DNA from 2 places in the Bacteroides ovatus genome. Region 1 is predicted to be linked to the other one. Evidence: riboswitches for the same ligand, from Rfam matches in the RefSeq annotation. Region 1 holds a riboswitch; the other holds the start of a gene.
What was found. Region 1 has a riboswitch for cobalamin ahead of Bovatus_RS20490 (DUF4465 domain-containing protein). Riboswitches for the same ligand answer to the same signal wherever they lie in the genome.
Positions count from the first base shown of each region.

Region 2: another riboswitch for cobalamin. It lies ahead of nrdD (anaerobic ribonucleoside-triphosphate reductase); the one in region 1 lies ahead of Bovatus_RS20490 (DUF4465 domain-containing protein).

Region 1 covers NZ_CP012938.1:5,397,738-5,406,291, reverse strand. The annotation lists gene Bovatus_RS20510 (hypothetical protein) at 1-355, opposite strand, end outside; gene Bovatus_RS20505 (hypothetical protein) at 367-624, opposite strand; gene Bovatus_RS20500 (hypothetical protein) at 621-1,088, opposite strand; gene Bovatus_RS20495 (hypothetical protein) at 1,513-1,995, opposite strand; cobalamin riboswitch at 2,416-2,607, shown strand; gene Bovatus_RS20490 (DUF4465 domain-containing protein) at 2,767-3,735, shown strand; gene Bovatus_RS20485 (PKD-like domain-containing protein) at 3,811-5,556, shown strand; gene Bovatus_RS20480 (hypothetical protein) at 5,580-7,679, shown strand; gene Bovatus_RS20475 (glutaminyl-peptide cyclotransferase) at 7,765-8,554, shown strand, end outside.
Region 2 covers NZ_CP012938.1:1,708,562-1,717,115, reverse strand. The annotation lists gene Bovatus_RS07015 (alpha/beta hydrolase) at 1-75, shown strand, start outside; gene Bovatus_RS07010 (cyclophilin-like fold protein) at 93-644, shown strand; gene Bovatus_RS07005 (DUF3737 family protein) at 656-1,519, shown strand; gene Bovatus_RS07000 (MalY/PatB family protein) at 1,523-2,683, shown strand; gene nrdG (anaerobic ribonucleoside-triphosphate reductase activating protein) at 2,763-3,248, opposite strand; gene nrdD (anaerobic ribonucleoside-triphosphate reductase) at 3,232-5,325, opposite strand; cobalamin riboswitch at 5,456-5,676, opposite strand; gene Bovatus_RS06985 (OmpA family protein) at 6,107-7,243, shown strand; gene Bovatus_RS06980 (STM4015 family protein) at 7,445-8,518, shown strand; gene Bovatus_RS06975 (STM4014 family protein) at 8,522-8,554, shown strand, end outside.

The DNA of each region.
Region 1 (8,554 bases):
CCATCATGGACTGCAAATTTGCCATGTCACAATATTGGTTATATCCTCCTCTGTAGTCTTTTGCGTGTTGGGCTGTCCGTATCAGAAACGAATCAAGTTCAACTCTTACGCCGCCGCCCATTCGGGCTAACGTGGAAGAGTGACTGATGTAAACGAACTTGCCGTTGCGCTCGATGAAACATGAGGTATCATAATGTCCTTTTAAGTTGGATGCCACCTGTGCACCGACCGCCGTTGCATATTTGGAAATCTCACGTACCAATGCTGTCTGGAAACTGCGATACTCTTTTGAAACATAGCCTCCTGCATCTGCAAGGATAGCGTTCTGCCATTTGGTATAAAAATTCTGTGCCATATTGATATTTATTATTCGTTCCGCAAATAACTTTTCCACTTCTCGCCGTCAATGGTCAGTTTGCCCATTTCCCAATCGTATTCCACTTCCGGTATATTGGTATAAGGGAAATGAACGGTGTAACCTATCTGTCCGTAAGAGCAATGCAGAGGGGTAACACAAATCTCCCAACCGAAGTAAAGTTGCGGTGTGCAGTATTTCCGCCAGTTGAAACGACCTGCGGCAATATTGCCGCAAAGCCGTTTTAAGATTTTGTCTTCGTTTGTCATTCTGTACCTCCTTTGCTGAGTATGGTGAGTTGTCCGGGACGGTCTGGGAACCAATAGGCATCACTGTCGATATATACGCATCTACCGCCATTCCAAGGTTTTCTGAAAGCTAATACTTCTTTGGGGCCAAATACCACCCCGTAGTCGTTAGTAAACGCCACCATATCGCCTACAGCCAAATCATTGTCTGTTTCCATGACTTCGGAAAGACGGTTGAAAAACTCCATGCCCTCGGCTTCACGCTCTTTTTTCCAGCGCAAAAATTCCTCTTTGTGGCTTCTCGATGAGCCAATAGGTGATAGCTCCGATGCCAAGACTTCAATCTCTGAAGAACCTGTTGCGATTAAAATAATACTGTCGCTATCCACTTTTTCGGGAGTTGAGATAATTCGACATTCTACATCGTTATCGGCAGTGTGCCAATAAAGGAGGTTGCCTTGCTTGATGAAATCGTACTTGCTCATTGTCTTTTGATTTATTGATTTTTTATTTCCCTTTTCTTGAAGTCTTCTGACTTCGCCCAAAAGGGTTGTTTTCATGTGCGTTCCAAACGGGGGATACAAGAACGACGGACAAGGAACCTGCGATGAAATTTTATGAAATACCGTTATCTCCGATTACGGAAAGTTGTCATCAAATTTTATTTCAGGTAGCGATAGCGGTACTTGAACCATGTTCGTCCACCGTACCTTTGCACACGAAAACAAGCCTGTGGCGTATGTCGGGGTAGTGAAGGGATTATACCCTTAAAAAAGGAATATACCGGCAGTGAAACCGGTGGCGGAAGCTCTGCAGAGCATATTTATAAAAGTAACCGGTGAGCCTGTGCAAAAAAGAGAGTAACCACCCGCCTCAAAAGCGGGTGGTTGCCAATGTTTCGGACAAACATCAGAAGTGGTAATCAACAACTCCTCCGATGTAGAGTATCGTTCCCGGTTCAAGCCTACAAACAAACTCCATAAACGCAAAGGACTGTTCGGCAAAAGATTGGCAGCCGTCGCCATCCAAATAGAAATGATAGGCGACATCCAACGGATTTTCCACTGCCTGTTTGAGATAATAGGTCGACCCCCATTCCAACATATTATCTGCCGTAAGAGCATCCGCTCTCTTTTTGATATTGGCGACATACTCCTCTTTCCATTGCTCTATGCCACCATTATAGCGCATGGTGTCATCGGATATAAGCTCGAACATTCCGTTGGGTAAGGCATAATTGACCAAATTGGCAATATCCTCTTTACGGTTTTCCTCGTCTATTTCTGAACAATAGTCATAGAAGCTCCCGTCTCCTTGCTGGAGTGTGTCCTCATTCAGATAGTTTTCTTTGTCTATCGGCTCCGTTGAAATTTGAAAAATCCTGCTGTGCATAATTGTAAATTTTAATTTGTTAAACTTTTTATTTCCCTCTTCTTGAAGCTCTTTCGGCTTCTCGTTGGGGAATGATTTTTATGCAGGACTGACAGACGGATCGAGGCAAATAAGACAAGTGAACGGCGGGCGGATTTTACGGAATACCCCAATCTGCGATTTGCGGAAGGCTGCTGTAAAATTCGCAAAACGTTAGCATTTGCGGCTCTTGGCAATTGACCGAACGCTGTACCTTTGCATAAAAATCACCCGACAGGAATTGCCGACATAAGGGGAGAAGACGAATTAAAAAATAAATGATTGGGCAATGGCATATCGTTATTCGCAACTAAAAAATGGTAGAAAGAGTACATTTTTATATTCATAAAAGCTGTTATCAGAAAAAAATGGAGAAAAAAGAAATTATATAAAAAATAACTCTTAACTTTGCACCAGTTAAGTTTCCTATCGAAGTGTCGATTGGAATTAAAAGGGAATCCCGGTGAAAATCCGGAGCTGTACTCGCAGCTGTAAGTCCTATTAAAGTTTATCGCACTCTTTGCCACTGGTGAAAGCTGGGAAGGCGCGATAAGCGGGATGAGCCAGAAGACCTGCTTGATAAGATATGATTTAGTGACCACGGGATAATTGGCATTAGATCAAAATGAACAGAGGCTCATCCAAAGACCACCTGTATTCTTTTTGATAACCGGTTTCTCATTCGTTGCAAATCTATCGCAAGGAAAACGAATGTGTAATTAAACTTTTTGTTTAACTTTTAATACTTGAGTTATGAAAAAGAATTTTAGGTTTATGGCAATGGCCGTTGTAGCAATGGCCGCCACAGTGTTCACCGGATGTTCGTCCGACGATGACTTCCTTACTCCGTATGAAGAAAGTGCGATTCAAACCCGCGCAACACCTAACCCCGATGGAACGACTACCATCACGTTTGATGATTTTGCCTCTTCGATGATGGCTATGACAACTTCCTACGGTGCTAATTATTATGGAAATGTGGGTTCGTATACCCAAGTAAAAGAAATTGCTGATCCAGATGGAGTGTTCATGTCTGAGATTAACACTGTGACTAATAATTATGGAACATTCAACAATTTCTCTTGTGGTGGATTAGCATTGTCTAAATGGAATTACCGTACCAATCCATCTTCTGCCGAAGGAATTACGATTACCGGTGATACCATACCGAGTGATTGGTGGTATTCCTATAACAATCAAATGAGTGTTTATGATACGACTTCTGTTAATGGCTCTAACGAAGGTGCAGGTCATAGCGGAAATAATTTTGCTGTTGTTTATGGTTATTCTGATGAATATAATACCGAATGGATGGCTCAACCCGAATTCTATTTAACAGGCGAATATACTCTAAAAGGTTTATGGTTCTGTAATTCATCATATACCTATGGTGTAATCATGCATGGTAATAAATTCGGCGCATCCGGTGTAGCTACTCCGCTGTCAGCACAAGTCGATGCAGGCGGAAACCATATTGGGTATTTCCAAGTTGAACTTGAATGTTATGATTTTGCTGGTAATAAGTTAGCTACATACACCAAGGTATTAGCCGATTATAGAAATGGGAAGAACGAAAATCCCGTTACTACATGGACATATTGGCCTATTAATCAAGCTGGAGTAGGATTTGTGAAATTTAACTTTTCAGGTTCCGACACAGGAGAGTATGGCTTAAATACCCCTGCATACCTCTGTATTGATGATATTGTTTTTGAAAACTAATTTTATAACCACCCCTTTCAAGGAAATTTAAACTTGGAAGTGGTGGTTGTCTTTTAATCTAACCAGCTTGTATTCATGGTAATCAAAAATTTATTTTTTTTTACACTCGCTGTATTATTCATATCCTGCAATCGGGATGAGGTTGTCGTTGCAGAATCCGGACAAGCCCCAGTGATTGAACTCGATAGTGAAGACGGTATCTATGCAGTCAAGATTGGCCGGGAACTGGTCATCGCACCGACTTACCGGTACGCAGACCATGCCTTGTTTGCCTGGACCATAGAGGGGAAACTGATTTCCACAGACCCGACCCTGAAATACACGTGGGATGAATCGGGGGAGGTCTTTATTACGCTGCGGGTGGACAACGAAAACGGTCATGCCGAAGAAGAGGTGAAAGTGGAAGTGAGGGATTTGTTGCCCCCGGCCATCAATCTGTATGTGCCGGCCAAAGGATTGAAAGTACAAAAAGGCATAGAGAATACCCTGACTGCCGTGATTGCCCATCGCGACCTTGCCGGTTTCAAGGTGGAATGGGTACGTGCAGGGGTTGTGGTATCCACCGATACGACCTATACGTTTAAGGAAAATCAGGTGGGAGTTTTTCCGATTACCATAACAGCATCCAACGAGGATGGTGAAACCAAGAAAGAGTTGGAGATAGAGGTGGTCGAGAATATGCCTTATGAGGTTGTTTTCCCTGCCCCGTCTTATGAGCAGTCTGTTTCCACACGCTATACGTTTGCCGGGCGACCAGTGTTCTTGCGTCCATTGCTGGACTATTTCGAGAATCCGCAATACCGCTGGAGCATAGACGGTAAGCCCGTGGAAGGTGAAACCGGTCGGGTGTATAAGTTCACCCCTTCGTCCGCCGGAGAATACCGGATAACCGTCTCTGTCACCGAAATGCAAAATAGCATATCCGTGGAATCCGCCGTCACCGTAGTTTGCGTGAACGGGTCGGAATCTTCCGGATATCGTGCTGCTTCAGGTGCGAGTTCGGCCTATTCCAACAGAGTGTATGAATATACGCCGGCTCCCGGACAATTCATCAACGAAACCAATACTGGTGGTTTTACCGGTAGCGAATCGACCCGAGAAGCGGCCGTCGAATATGCTTCCAAGCGTATTGCCAAGCAAAGTTATGTATCTCTCGGCTCCTTTGGCGGTTACATCATAGTAGGGTTTGACCACAGCATTCAGAATAAGGGTGGATATGATTTTGCTATTCAGGGCAATGCCTTTGATTCTTCCAATGAACCGGGGATAGTGTGGGTGATGCAGGATGTCAACGGCAATGGACTTCCCGATGATGAGTGGTACGAACTGCGGGGCAGCGAAACAGGGAAACCCACCACCATTCAAGATTATGAGGTGACCTATTTCCGACCGGCCTCGGATGGTTCACACACTTATTGGATTGACAATTTGGGAAACACTGGCTGGGTCGATTTCAATGCCTACCACACGCAACCTTACTATTATCCGTTGTGGATTACGGCCGACTCCTACACTTTGTACGGTACTCGACTATTGCCACGCAATTCACAAAGTCCATCCACAGGTTACTGGAGTAACTCTCCTTATGACTGGGGGTATGTGGATAATTGCGGTTCCGATATGTTGGCTGGTGATTCGTATGACGGTTCTGGACAGAAAAACGGATTCAAAATATCTAATGCCATGTATCACGACGGCTCTCCGGTAAATCTCCAATACATCGACTTCATAAAAGTTCAGAATGGAGCCTTGGCTAAAAGCGGCGTTTTAGGAGAAATCTCTACCGAAGTATTTTCGTTCCAAGATTTAAACATAAAGTAAAAAACAATAATAACATATTACAAATGAAACCAATCAATTTTAACTTGCTGTTCGGCCTTTTCTTCGGTATTTTGGCTGTCGGCTGTTCCGATAAGAACGAAATTCCAGTTGATGCTGATGATAATTTCATCACATCCGTGGTACTGAGTGTGAATGATAAGACATATGATGCTGTCATTGAGAACAACACAATTACGATGACTGTACCATACACAGTTTCTCTTGATGGAGCAAAGGCATCTTTCATTTACACACCTTCTGCAAAGATATTCCCTGATCCAACATCCATAACTGATTGGAACACTGAACGTACTTTCCGTGTTACTTCTTTTAATGGAGCTACCAATGACTATACTTATGTTGTTGTGAAGGATGAGATAAGAAGTGAGGGTGATGTAGAACTGAAAAAAAACTCAGAAGTAGCTGCTTTTATTGAATCTGGCGTTACAATCATAAAAGGTAATCTTATTATTGGTTCGGACGCAGAAAATGCAGAAAATATCAGTGATATTTCTGGACTTAGTATTATTAAAGAAGTCGAAGGAACCATCACAATAAAGAACAGCTATACCGGTGGAACGCTGACCGGTTTGGACAACATTACCAAAATCGGCGGTTTGTCGATTGGTTCGGAGGAAAACCCGGCTGCGAACGAAACGCTGGAGATGGTCTCCATGACCAAATTGAACGAGGTAACGGGCAATATCCATGTGTACAACAATGGTGTAAAATTCGTTCAGTTTGATCTGCTAAAAGCTATTGAGGGTGATTTTGTTATCAGTTCGTCCACATTGACAACGCTTCAAATACCCGAACTGATAAACGTCGGAGGGGCATTAAACATTTTCGGTATGGGTAAAGGTGCAATTAGCACATTGGTATTTCCCAAAGTACAGACTGTTAAAAATTCGTTAAGCATTAATGAGATTTCGACTTTAAAATCTATCTCTTTCCCTGAGCTTATTGAAACAGGAAGTATTAATTTTTCATCTTTGCCTATCGAGTTTGAAAAATTATCAATGCCCAAACTTTCTGTTGTTAATGGAGATTGTTTTATTATTTCGAACTATATTCAAGGAGATTTGTTTTCCACTACAGGAAATGTTTCTCTTACTAATCTTGATGAAATGTCGAATCTGGCAACCGTAACAGGCCTTCTTTCAATTTGTTATTTCTATGAACTTTCATCATTATCAAATCTTAAAAACTTAAAAAGAATAGGATCGTTAAAATTAGAGAAGCTAATAAGTTGTTCTTCTCCTATAGACATTAGTGATGCTGTTTTTTCTAATGAAGATTCAGAGGAATCCATTATACGCATCTCGGAATGTAAGAAACTACAAAAACTTATAACGAAAGATGATCTTTCGAATGTTTCTATTTATATTGATGCCTGGGCGAATAACTATGTTGATTTCAATTTTAAAAAGGTAAAGAATTTATCATACATAACACCAGACAAAAAAGTTTTTACCCTTCCAATTGAAGAGGTACACGGCGACTTTTATTTTGGTGCAGGGATGAAATCTGGCATCGTTGCAAATAATCTCAAATTTGTTGACGGCTATATGCATCTCAAAATTAATATGATGGCATCAAACTTAGAATTTTCAAAACTTGAAAAAATTGGCGGTCAATTTTTTATGGAGGGGGCACTTAATACTCCTAAAATGGTTCATAATTTTAGTAATTTAAAATCGATTTGTTGCAATTCAAATCCATCATATGCAAAAGAAGGTAAGTGGTCAACCAACGACCTTCCATATGGAGGATTAGATATCCGTTCTACAACCACTTATGAGCTTTTTCCTGTGCTTGAAAAAGTTGGAGGAGCGGGAATAACGATTCATGGATTTTCCGCTTTCTCATGCCCTGAATTAGTCTCTATAGCTGGATCTTTAAGTGCAGATGATGCTTCCAAATTAACATCTTTTGATATGCCGAAGCTTAAAAGTTTATCAGGAGTGAATTTCGTTAAGCTTACTTCTTTTTCTGATTTTTCTATATTTGAGCCTTTTATCAAGGATAATCAAATTACTGAACCAAATTGGATTGTAAGTGGCTGCAAATACAACCCCACCTACCAAGACATGATAGACGGGAAGTACAAGCCCGCTGAATAGATAACCAAACAATAAATTTTCTGCCAATCCTCGGTATGCTTGCCGTAAGGTAAGACTACCGGGGATTAACTATAAAAACAACGGTATGACCCATCACCAATTGAAATATCTGCTATGGAGCGTAGTTGTCGGAGCGACACTATCCTTAACCGCCTGCATGAAGTGGGACTACGGCGATGCCGTGGAGGATTTCAACGCCACGGGAGCCGGACTGTTCATTACCAACGAGGGCAACTTCCAGTACGGCAACGCCTCGCTGAGCTACTACGACCCAGAGACCAAACAGGTGCAGAACGAGGTCTTCTTCCGTGCCAACGGCATGAAGCTCGGCGACGTGGCACAGTCGATGACCATCTACGACAACAAGGGCTGGGTCGTGGTGAACAACTCCCACGTGATTTTCGCCATCGACCTGAACACCTTCAAGGAGGTGGGACGCATCGAGAATCTGACCTCCCCGCGCTATATCCATTTCCTGAGCGACGAGAAAGCCTATGTCACCCAACTGTGGGACAACCGCATCTTCATTATAAATCCGCGAACGTATGAAATCACCGGGCATATCCAAGTGCCGGACATGACGATGGAAAGCGGCTCGACGGAGCAGATGGTGCAGTACGGCAAATACGTCTATTGCAACTGTTGGAGTTACCAGAACCGTATCATCAAAATCGACACCGAGACCGACCAAGTTGTCGATGAACTGAAAATCGGCATCCAGCCCACATCGTTGGTCATGGACAAGTATAACAAGATGTGGACGATTACCGACGGCGGCTACGAGGGCAGCCCCTACGGTTACGAAGCCCCCTCGCTCTACCGCATCGACGCCGAGACCTTCACTGTGGAGAAGCAGTTCAAGTTCAAGTTGGGCG
Region 2 (8,554 bases), 2.8 Mb from region 1:
GATCTTTACGATCGTGTGAGCCTTATTCCATTTAATAAACTGGAATCCTTCTTTAAGGAATATCTAAAGAAATAAGTTTTAATACTATAAATATGAGATACTATATAATAGCAATTCTTACTATGCTGACATTATCGGTCGGTTCCGCATCATGTAGCGAAGATGAACCTATACAGGGAACAGGTCAACAAGTGACTCCGGGTAATGGTTCTGGTTCCGGTGATAATGGCAGTAACAATAATGGCAATAATCCCGATGATAATGACGACAATAACGATGATACCCCAGTGAGCAATAATCTTAAAATAACAATCGGACCTGTTTCATTCAATGCCACATTGGACAATAATGAGACAGCGAAAGCATTTAAGAGACTACTCCCTATGACAGTGGATATGTCCGAACTGCATGGTAATGAAAAATATTATTATCTGTCGAAAGGTTTGCCGACAGCGTCGTCCAATCCCGGGACTATTCGGACAGGTGACTTGATGCTTTACGGTTCCACTTGTGTGGTCTTATTTTATGAAACCTTTTCCACTTCATATACTTATACCCGTTTAGGACGTATAACAAATCCTTCAGGACTGGCCTCCGCCCTTGGTTCAGGAGGCGTAAATGTAACTTTTGAAATAACAGATTAAAGAATAAACTAATGGAACAAATAAGAAATAAAGAATATGGAGGCGAACGTCCTCTGTTCGCGACCCACGACCTTCAACTGGAAGATGTAACAATTCACGCCGGTGAATCTGCATTGAAAGAATGTAGTAATATTATAGCAATCAACTGTCGCTTTGAAGGAAAATATCCTTTTTGGCATACCAACGGATTCATTGTGAAAAACTGTCTCTTTACAGAGGGAGCCCGTGCTGCTCTATGGTACTCTCAAAGTCTGCAAATGGCAGATACCTTGGTAGAAGCACCGAAGATGTTCCGTGAAATGGATGGAATAAAACTCGAAAACGTGCAGTTGCCTAATGCTTTGGAAACGTTTTGGTATTGTCGTAATATAGAGCTGAAGAACGTACAGATTGATAAAGCGGATTACCTTTTTATACACAGTGAGAATATTAAGATACAAAACTATGCCCAAAACGGGAACTATTCGTTCCAATATTGCAAGAATGTAGAAATCCGTAATGCAGTTATCAACTCCAAAGATGCTTTCTGGAATACGGAAAATGTAACAGTCTATGATTCCGAGCTGAACGGAGAATATCTGGGCTGGCATTCTAAAAACTTACGTTTGGTAAATTGCAGGATTTCGGGGACTCAACCGCTTTGCTACGCACATGATCTGGTGATGGAAAATTGTACGATGGCAGAAGATGCTGACCTTGCTTTTGAACACAGTAGTGTGAAGGCAACGATTAAAAGTCCCGTTCATAGCGTAAAAAATCCTCGTACGGGAAGTATTGTTGCCGAAAGTTTCGGAGCAATCATTTTGGACGAAAATATTAAATCACCAGCAAATTGCGAATTGAAACTTTGGGACGATCTAACCTGTTTTGATTGAAATATGAAATATAATTTCGATGAAATTATTCCACGCAGAGGTACGAATTCCTATAAATGGGATTCGTCCGCAGATGCGGATGTCTTGCCGATGTGGGTGGCTGATATGGATTTCCGTACAGCTCCCCCCGTCGTGGAGGCATTGAAGAAGCGGGTGGAACATGGGGTTTTCGGATATGTACGCGTACCTGACGCATACTACGAAGCGATAACCAATTGGTTTGCACGACGACATGCCTGGCGGATAGAAAAAGAATGGATTATTTATACTACCGGAGTTGTGCCGGCAATATCTGCTGCAATTAAAGCACTGACAGTACCCGGCGATAAAGTGATGGTACAGACGCCTGTATATAACTGCTTTTTCTCCTCTATCCGTAATAACGGGTGCGAGATGATTGCCAATCCTTTAGTATATAGAAACAGAGGGTATCAGATTGACTTTGATGATTTGGAGAAGAAAACTTCCGATCCGAAGGTAAAACTCATGTTGTTATGTAATCCGCATAATCCTGTCGGAAGAGTATGGAGTAAGCAGGAATTAAGGCAGATAGGTGAGATTTGTATTCGGAATAATGTGTTTGTGATTGCTGATGAAATTCATTGTGAATTGGTTTTTCTGGGGCATGAATATACTCCTTTCGCTTCTATATCAGAAGAGTTTCTTATGAATTCGGTAACCTTTGTTTCGCCTAGCAAGGCTTTTAATCTGGCAGGGCTTCAGATAGCCAATATTATTTCTGCAGATGCAAATGTACGGGTGAGAATAGATAAAGCGATTAATATAAATGAAGTTTGTGATGTGAATCCTTTCGGAGTGGAGGCGTTGATGGCTGCTTACAATGAGGGCGAAGAATGGCTGGAAGAACTTAAAATCTATTTGTTTGCGAATTACATCTATTTAAAAGGTTATTTTGATGAATATCTTCCGGAATTTCCCGTAATGATGTTGGAAGGTACATATCTGGTTTGGGTGGATTGCTCGGTCTTGAATCAAACGTCAGCAGAAATAGTAAAAGACTTGTTGAAGAAAGAAAAACTTTGGGTGAACGAAGGCAGTCTGTATGGAGAGACTGGTGAAGGGTTTATCCGTATCAATATTGCGTGTCCGCGACAGCGGTTGATAGAAGGATTAAACAGATTGAAGCGGGTACTGAAATCATAAATACGAATGAAAAGAAGTAGTTAGAAAAAAGAACGCTCAAACGGTAAATATAACATACTCCGTTTGAGCGTTTCTCTTATTAAGAAATCTTTTTGGAATGATGGGGGAGAAAACGATAAGTTATATCCTCCATTATTCCATTTTCTATGTGGTACAACCGTTGATTGGTCGTTTCAGATTTTAATCCTCCCAGAGACTCGATGTAAGGTCCTAACTTTATATATTGGAAATGAGATACATCAAAGTGCTCCGGCAGCTTGCTCTTCCCGGAGTACCATCCGACTTTTACCGGAGTGATGGTCTGCTTGTGTAAAAAAGCAGCTAATTGTTCCACTTCTGCGGGTGAAGCATCACCGCCCATGAAACAGACACAGGTAATTGCTTTTCCATATTTACCGAGCAGGGTAGAAAGACTTTCTTCCGTCAATGGTTCTCCTACGTCTTCCATCAGATATGCACTGTGGCACCCTTTACAATGGTTGGGGCAGTTGGAGAGGTTGATGGCTAATGTCACCTCATCCGGTATCTCCTGAAAAACAATATCATAATCAGCGTACCGGAGCATAATATCTTAAATCGGCCTCCTTTTGCCGTGCTTGGGAGAAATTGCTGATACGCTTCATATATCCGATGACGCGGGTCAGATAATCCACATTCTCGCTGTGACATTCGGGACATTCATGCAAATACCGTTTGTCGATATGATGGCATTTGTTACATACTGTATTCGGAATATTGAATGTGAAGTAGTTGCAACCTTCGGTAGCGGCAACACGAAGCAACTGCCGGTATTGCTCTTTGCTAAGATGCTCTTCCAGATTCATGTGCAAAGCCGAACCACCCGTCAGATGCTCGATATAACGATGCCCGTGCAGGCGGAATTTATCGACAATGTTCAGCGATTTGTCTTCTACAATATAGAAATAGCTGTTGTAACATTCGCGGTAAGTCTGGAATCCGGCTTCCTTGTCCCATTTCGCGTGTTTCACACCCACATTTTCGGCAGGAATCATTTCGCAGTTGAAAAGTACTTCTTTGGTACGATATTTCTTATTGTATTTCTCAATCATGCCGAGAATCTCCTGCACAAAAGCCTCGTATTTCGGATTGTCGTTGATGTCGATTCCCATAAATTGGGCTGCTTCCACCAGTCCGTTCACGCCGATAGTCAGATATTGGCGGCTCATATTGATATAACCCGCATCAAACAAAGGTAACATACCCTTTGCCTGCAATAATTTCAGGTTCTCATTATAGGCAAGCTGTACTTTGTGAACTAGGTCTACTACTTCTTCCAGGAAGAAAGGGTAGAGGATACCTGATTTCACAGCATGCTGTATACAACGGTTCAGATTGATGGTCAACACGCTCTTCGAACCGGTAGAGACTCCTCCGGCTCCCAGTGTATAACTAAAGCCATTGTCCTGTATTTCATTACGTAGACGGCAGCAGCTACTCAAAGAGTCGGCATTGTCACTCATATAGGTGAAGAATGAATGTCCTTCGGCATACATTTCAGCGGTGAAGTCGCCATATTCCTTATCCAGTACATCGCCGTCTTTGGTCAGGAGTGCCATTGTCTCTACAGGGAATGTCAGAACGGTGCGTGTACGCTCCTTATTAAACCATTTCATAAAACGCTTCTGCAACCAGCTAAGCGAATCCCAGTCGGGTTTGCTTCCGTCGGGGAAAACAAAGTGCTCGAAAAGGCTATTGAAATAATACTTGTCATAATAAGCCACATTCCAGAAAACTGCTTGGAAATTGCGGGCACCCGTAGGCTGGTTGATGGAATATACGATTTGCTCGAAACAGTCTGTGATGATTTTATCGATCGATCTTTGTTTCAGAGACAAGTCTGCCAGTTTATCCGGATGTTTATAATAGTCCTGTCCGTATTCCAAACCAATGAAATAGTTCATGTACATCAGGAATTCAGGAGTGGCACATGCGCCGCTTAGCATACTGGATACGATAAATACCATGTTGATAAATCCTCCGCAGAAGGATTTCAGATTGGTCGGGGCGGTAGAATTGCCTCCTACTGCTGTTGTTCCTGCTATCAGCCAGGGATACATAGTAATACTGGCACAGTAGTTCGCCAGATTGGTTTCATCATTTTTGTAGATGAAGTGATGATTCAGGAGTTCCAAATAACGGTCGGAAGCCTCTTTACCATACATATCCCTCAAACGGTCTGTCAGCAGGCGGCGGTTGAGGCGGATGAAATTGGATTTGGGCAGTTCTCCTATCAGCGTGGCGATATTCTTGTTTTCCACATTGGCGTTGGCATCGTACTTGCTACCGCTGGCAGGGTTGGAAGCATCGCAATAATCCATGAGGAATTTAAGTTTGTCTCTGACTTCACGGTCTTCCAAATGTTTTTGACGATACAGCATATACGCTTTGGCCACGCTGTAATAATGTTCTGCCATCAAGGCGACTTCCACCTGGTTTTGGATTTCCTCTACGTTTGTTCCGTCACTGATACTGACACGGCTTAACACATTGGTTATCACATCTTGTGTAGCAAAACTACCTACTGATAAAAATGCCTTGGATATGGCATTTTTGATTTTGTCGAGGGAAAAAGCTTCTTTTTTCCCGTCTCTTTTGATAATGAATATCTCCGAACTAATCATACCTATATTTTAAGAATTAACAAAATAGATTTAGTGCCTACATAGTTATTCATGCACGACAATTTCTGGAGACTTGTAATAAAATGGACCTGTACGATTCGTTCTATTGCCTTTCACCCGAAAGCCTGGAATAACGGAAATTTTATCGGCAGGTCTTCTGACTTGTTTTTGTTGTGGCGCCTTCCCGATCCGTTTCATGAATCAGTGGCAAATGAATGCCATAACATTTCTCTTTTTTATGAGAGAGATAAAACTTACAGCTACGGGGATAGTTCCGGATTTTCACTGGATTCCCTTTTAATTCCGTCTGGTGATAATGCCATTCCGGAAACCGATGTTGGCGGCAAAGTTAGAAATTAAATCAAGATTCCAATTGAAAAGGAAGAAAAATATTCGCTCTTTATCAGAACGATATATGGCATTAACAACCTGATAACTTTCCGTTTATGTTCTATTCTTCGCATTTTAGTAGAGTCCGGTTTATGTATTTCCTGCCTGATGGATGAATGAAAGTGTAGAATAATGAAATAAGATGCATAATGGTTAGCGATGTTGGGATCCCTTTCTCTTCAGGGAATGAGGCGTTTGCATTGATGTTTCCATATTTTAGATTTTTCGAAAGCATAATAGATGTTAATAGGGCTCATGGCTTGCGAACTAATTTTTGATATGATATGTTGTTTAAAGTGAATAACGAATTAAAAAATAAACTAGAAAGTTAGACATGAACAAACAATACATTTCTAATGATTTAGCAGATAAAACATTACATTTAAAACTTATGAATATGAGAAAATCTATTATTTTATTAGCTTTTATATTGGGTGGCTTTACAGTAGCAAATGCCCAATCAGTTGTAGAAGGTACCAAACTTACAGATAATTGGTCTGTCGGAGTAAATGCCGGTGGAGTTACTCCCCTTACTCACAGTGCTTTCTTTAAAGGTATGCGTCCCACTTTTGGAGTGGGAGTCTCAAAGCAATTAACTCCTATCTTCGGTTTGGGATTCCAAGGAATGGGATATATCAATACCACATCCAGTAAAACGGCTTTCGATGCTTCGGATGTCAGCGTATTGGGTAAAGTCAATTTGATGAATCTATTTGCAAGTTACACTGGCGAACCTCGTTTGTTTGAAGTGGAAGCTGTGGCCGGAATGGGTTGGTTACATTATTATGTGAATGGCGATGGCGATCAGAACTCCTGGTCTACGCGTTTGGGATTGAATTTCAATTTCAACTTGGGTGAAAGTAAAGCATGGACATTAGGAATCAAACCTGCCATTGTGTATGATATGCAAGGTACTTACCCTGAAACAAAGAGCCGTTTCAATGCTAATAACGCAGGTTTTGAGTTGACAGCCGGATTGACATATCACTTTAAGACAAGTAACGGAACACATCATTTTGCCAAAGTGAGAGTATATAATCAAGCCGAAATTGACGGACTGAACTCTTCAATCAATGCACTTCGTGCAGATGTAAACAACAAAGATGGTGAGATCAGCAATGCAAACCAACGTATCAACGGATTGCAGGAAGAACTTGAAGCATGCCGCACAAAAGTGGTTCCGGTGGAGACTGTAGTGAAAACCGCCCGTGTACCTGAATCTATCATTACTTTCAGACAAGGTAAATCGTCAGTTGACGCTTCACAACTTCCTAATGTGGAACGTGTAGCTTCTTACCTGAAGAAATATGCTGATTCTAAAGTGGTTATTAAGGGATACGCTTCTCCGGAAGGTAGTGTTGAAGTGAATGCCAGAATTGCCGCAGCACGTGCAGAAGCTGTAAAAACGATCTTGGTCAACAAGTATAAAATCAGTGCATCTCGTATCACTGCTGAAGGTCAGGGTGTAGGCGATATGTTTACTGAACCGGATTGGAACCGTGTAAGTATATGTACTATTGAAGATTAAACTGATATATTACAGAAATAGAATAATGAAGGCTGCCCCAAAAGGCAGCCTTTGTTGCATATCTTGGGTTGTATTTTTGAATACTCTGAAAGTTTAGTAAACAGATTTCTTTGTACATTACATAAAATGGTTATTTTTGCAGGTATTGTTCATGCGCGTTCTGTGTTGAGTGTGCAAATATCAACCATTAAAAACTGTATTATGAAGAGAGTATTCGTTTTTCAAGATTTTAAATCGCAGAAATTCTGGAGCATAGAGGTAGTCGGAACAGATGTTACTGTAAATTATGGTAAGTTGGGGACCGACGGACAAACACAAGTGAAAAACTACGCAACGACTGAAGAAGCTGAAAAAGCAGCCAGCAAACTGATTGCGGAAAAGACCAAAAAAGGGTATGTAGAAACTGCTGAAGAAACTGCACGTGAAATGAAAGTGGAAGCCAAGAAATATACTTTGAGTTATGATGAGTATGAAAACAATGTGAATCTTCTGGATAAGATATTGAAAGATAAACATCTCTCTGAATATAAACAAATAACAATCGGTTGTTGGGATTATGAGGGTGGCGACTGTTCTGCCTTATTACAGGGAATGATTGAAAATAAGGAGAAGTTCGCACAAATAGAAGGCTTGTTCTGGGGAGATATTGAGCAGGAAGAACAGGAGATTTCATGGATTGAACAAGCTGATATTAGTCCGCTGCTCGATGCCATGCCTAAATTGAAAGATCTGAAAATCAAAGGAACCAATAATCTGCGTTTGGGAAAGACTTCACGGCCGGAGTTGCGGTCACTCGAAATTATCAGTGGTGGCCTGCCTACCGAAGTGGTAGAAGATATTCTTGGTTCTGATTTCCCCAATCTGGAAAAACTGATTCTATATGTTGGTGTGGAAGATTATGGATTTGAAGCTGATATTGAGATATTCCGTCCGTTGTTCTCCAAAGAACGTTTCCCGAAGCTGACTTATCTGGGGATCGTCAACTCTGAAGAACAGGACAAGATTGTAGAAATGTTCCTGGAGTCGGATATTCTTCCCCAACTTGAAACAATGGATGTTTCGGCTGGTACTCTCAAAGATGAAGGTGCCCAATTATTGCTGGATAATATGGATAAGATCGCTCATTTGAAGTTTATCAATATGCGCTATAATTATTTGAGCAAGGAGATGAAGAAACAGTTGCAGAGTCTCCCTATGAAAATAGATATTGCTGAAACTGAAGAGGCAGATGAATATGATGGTGAATTGTGGTATTACCCGATGATTACAGAATAGGAGATGCAGATAATCGTTGTCAGCAACTCTCTGTCC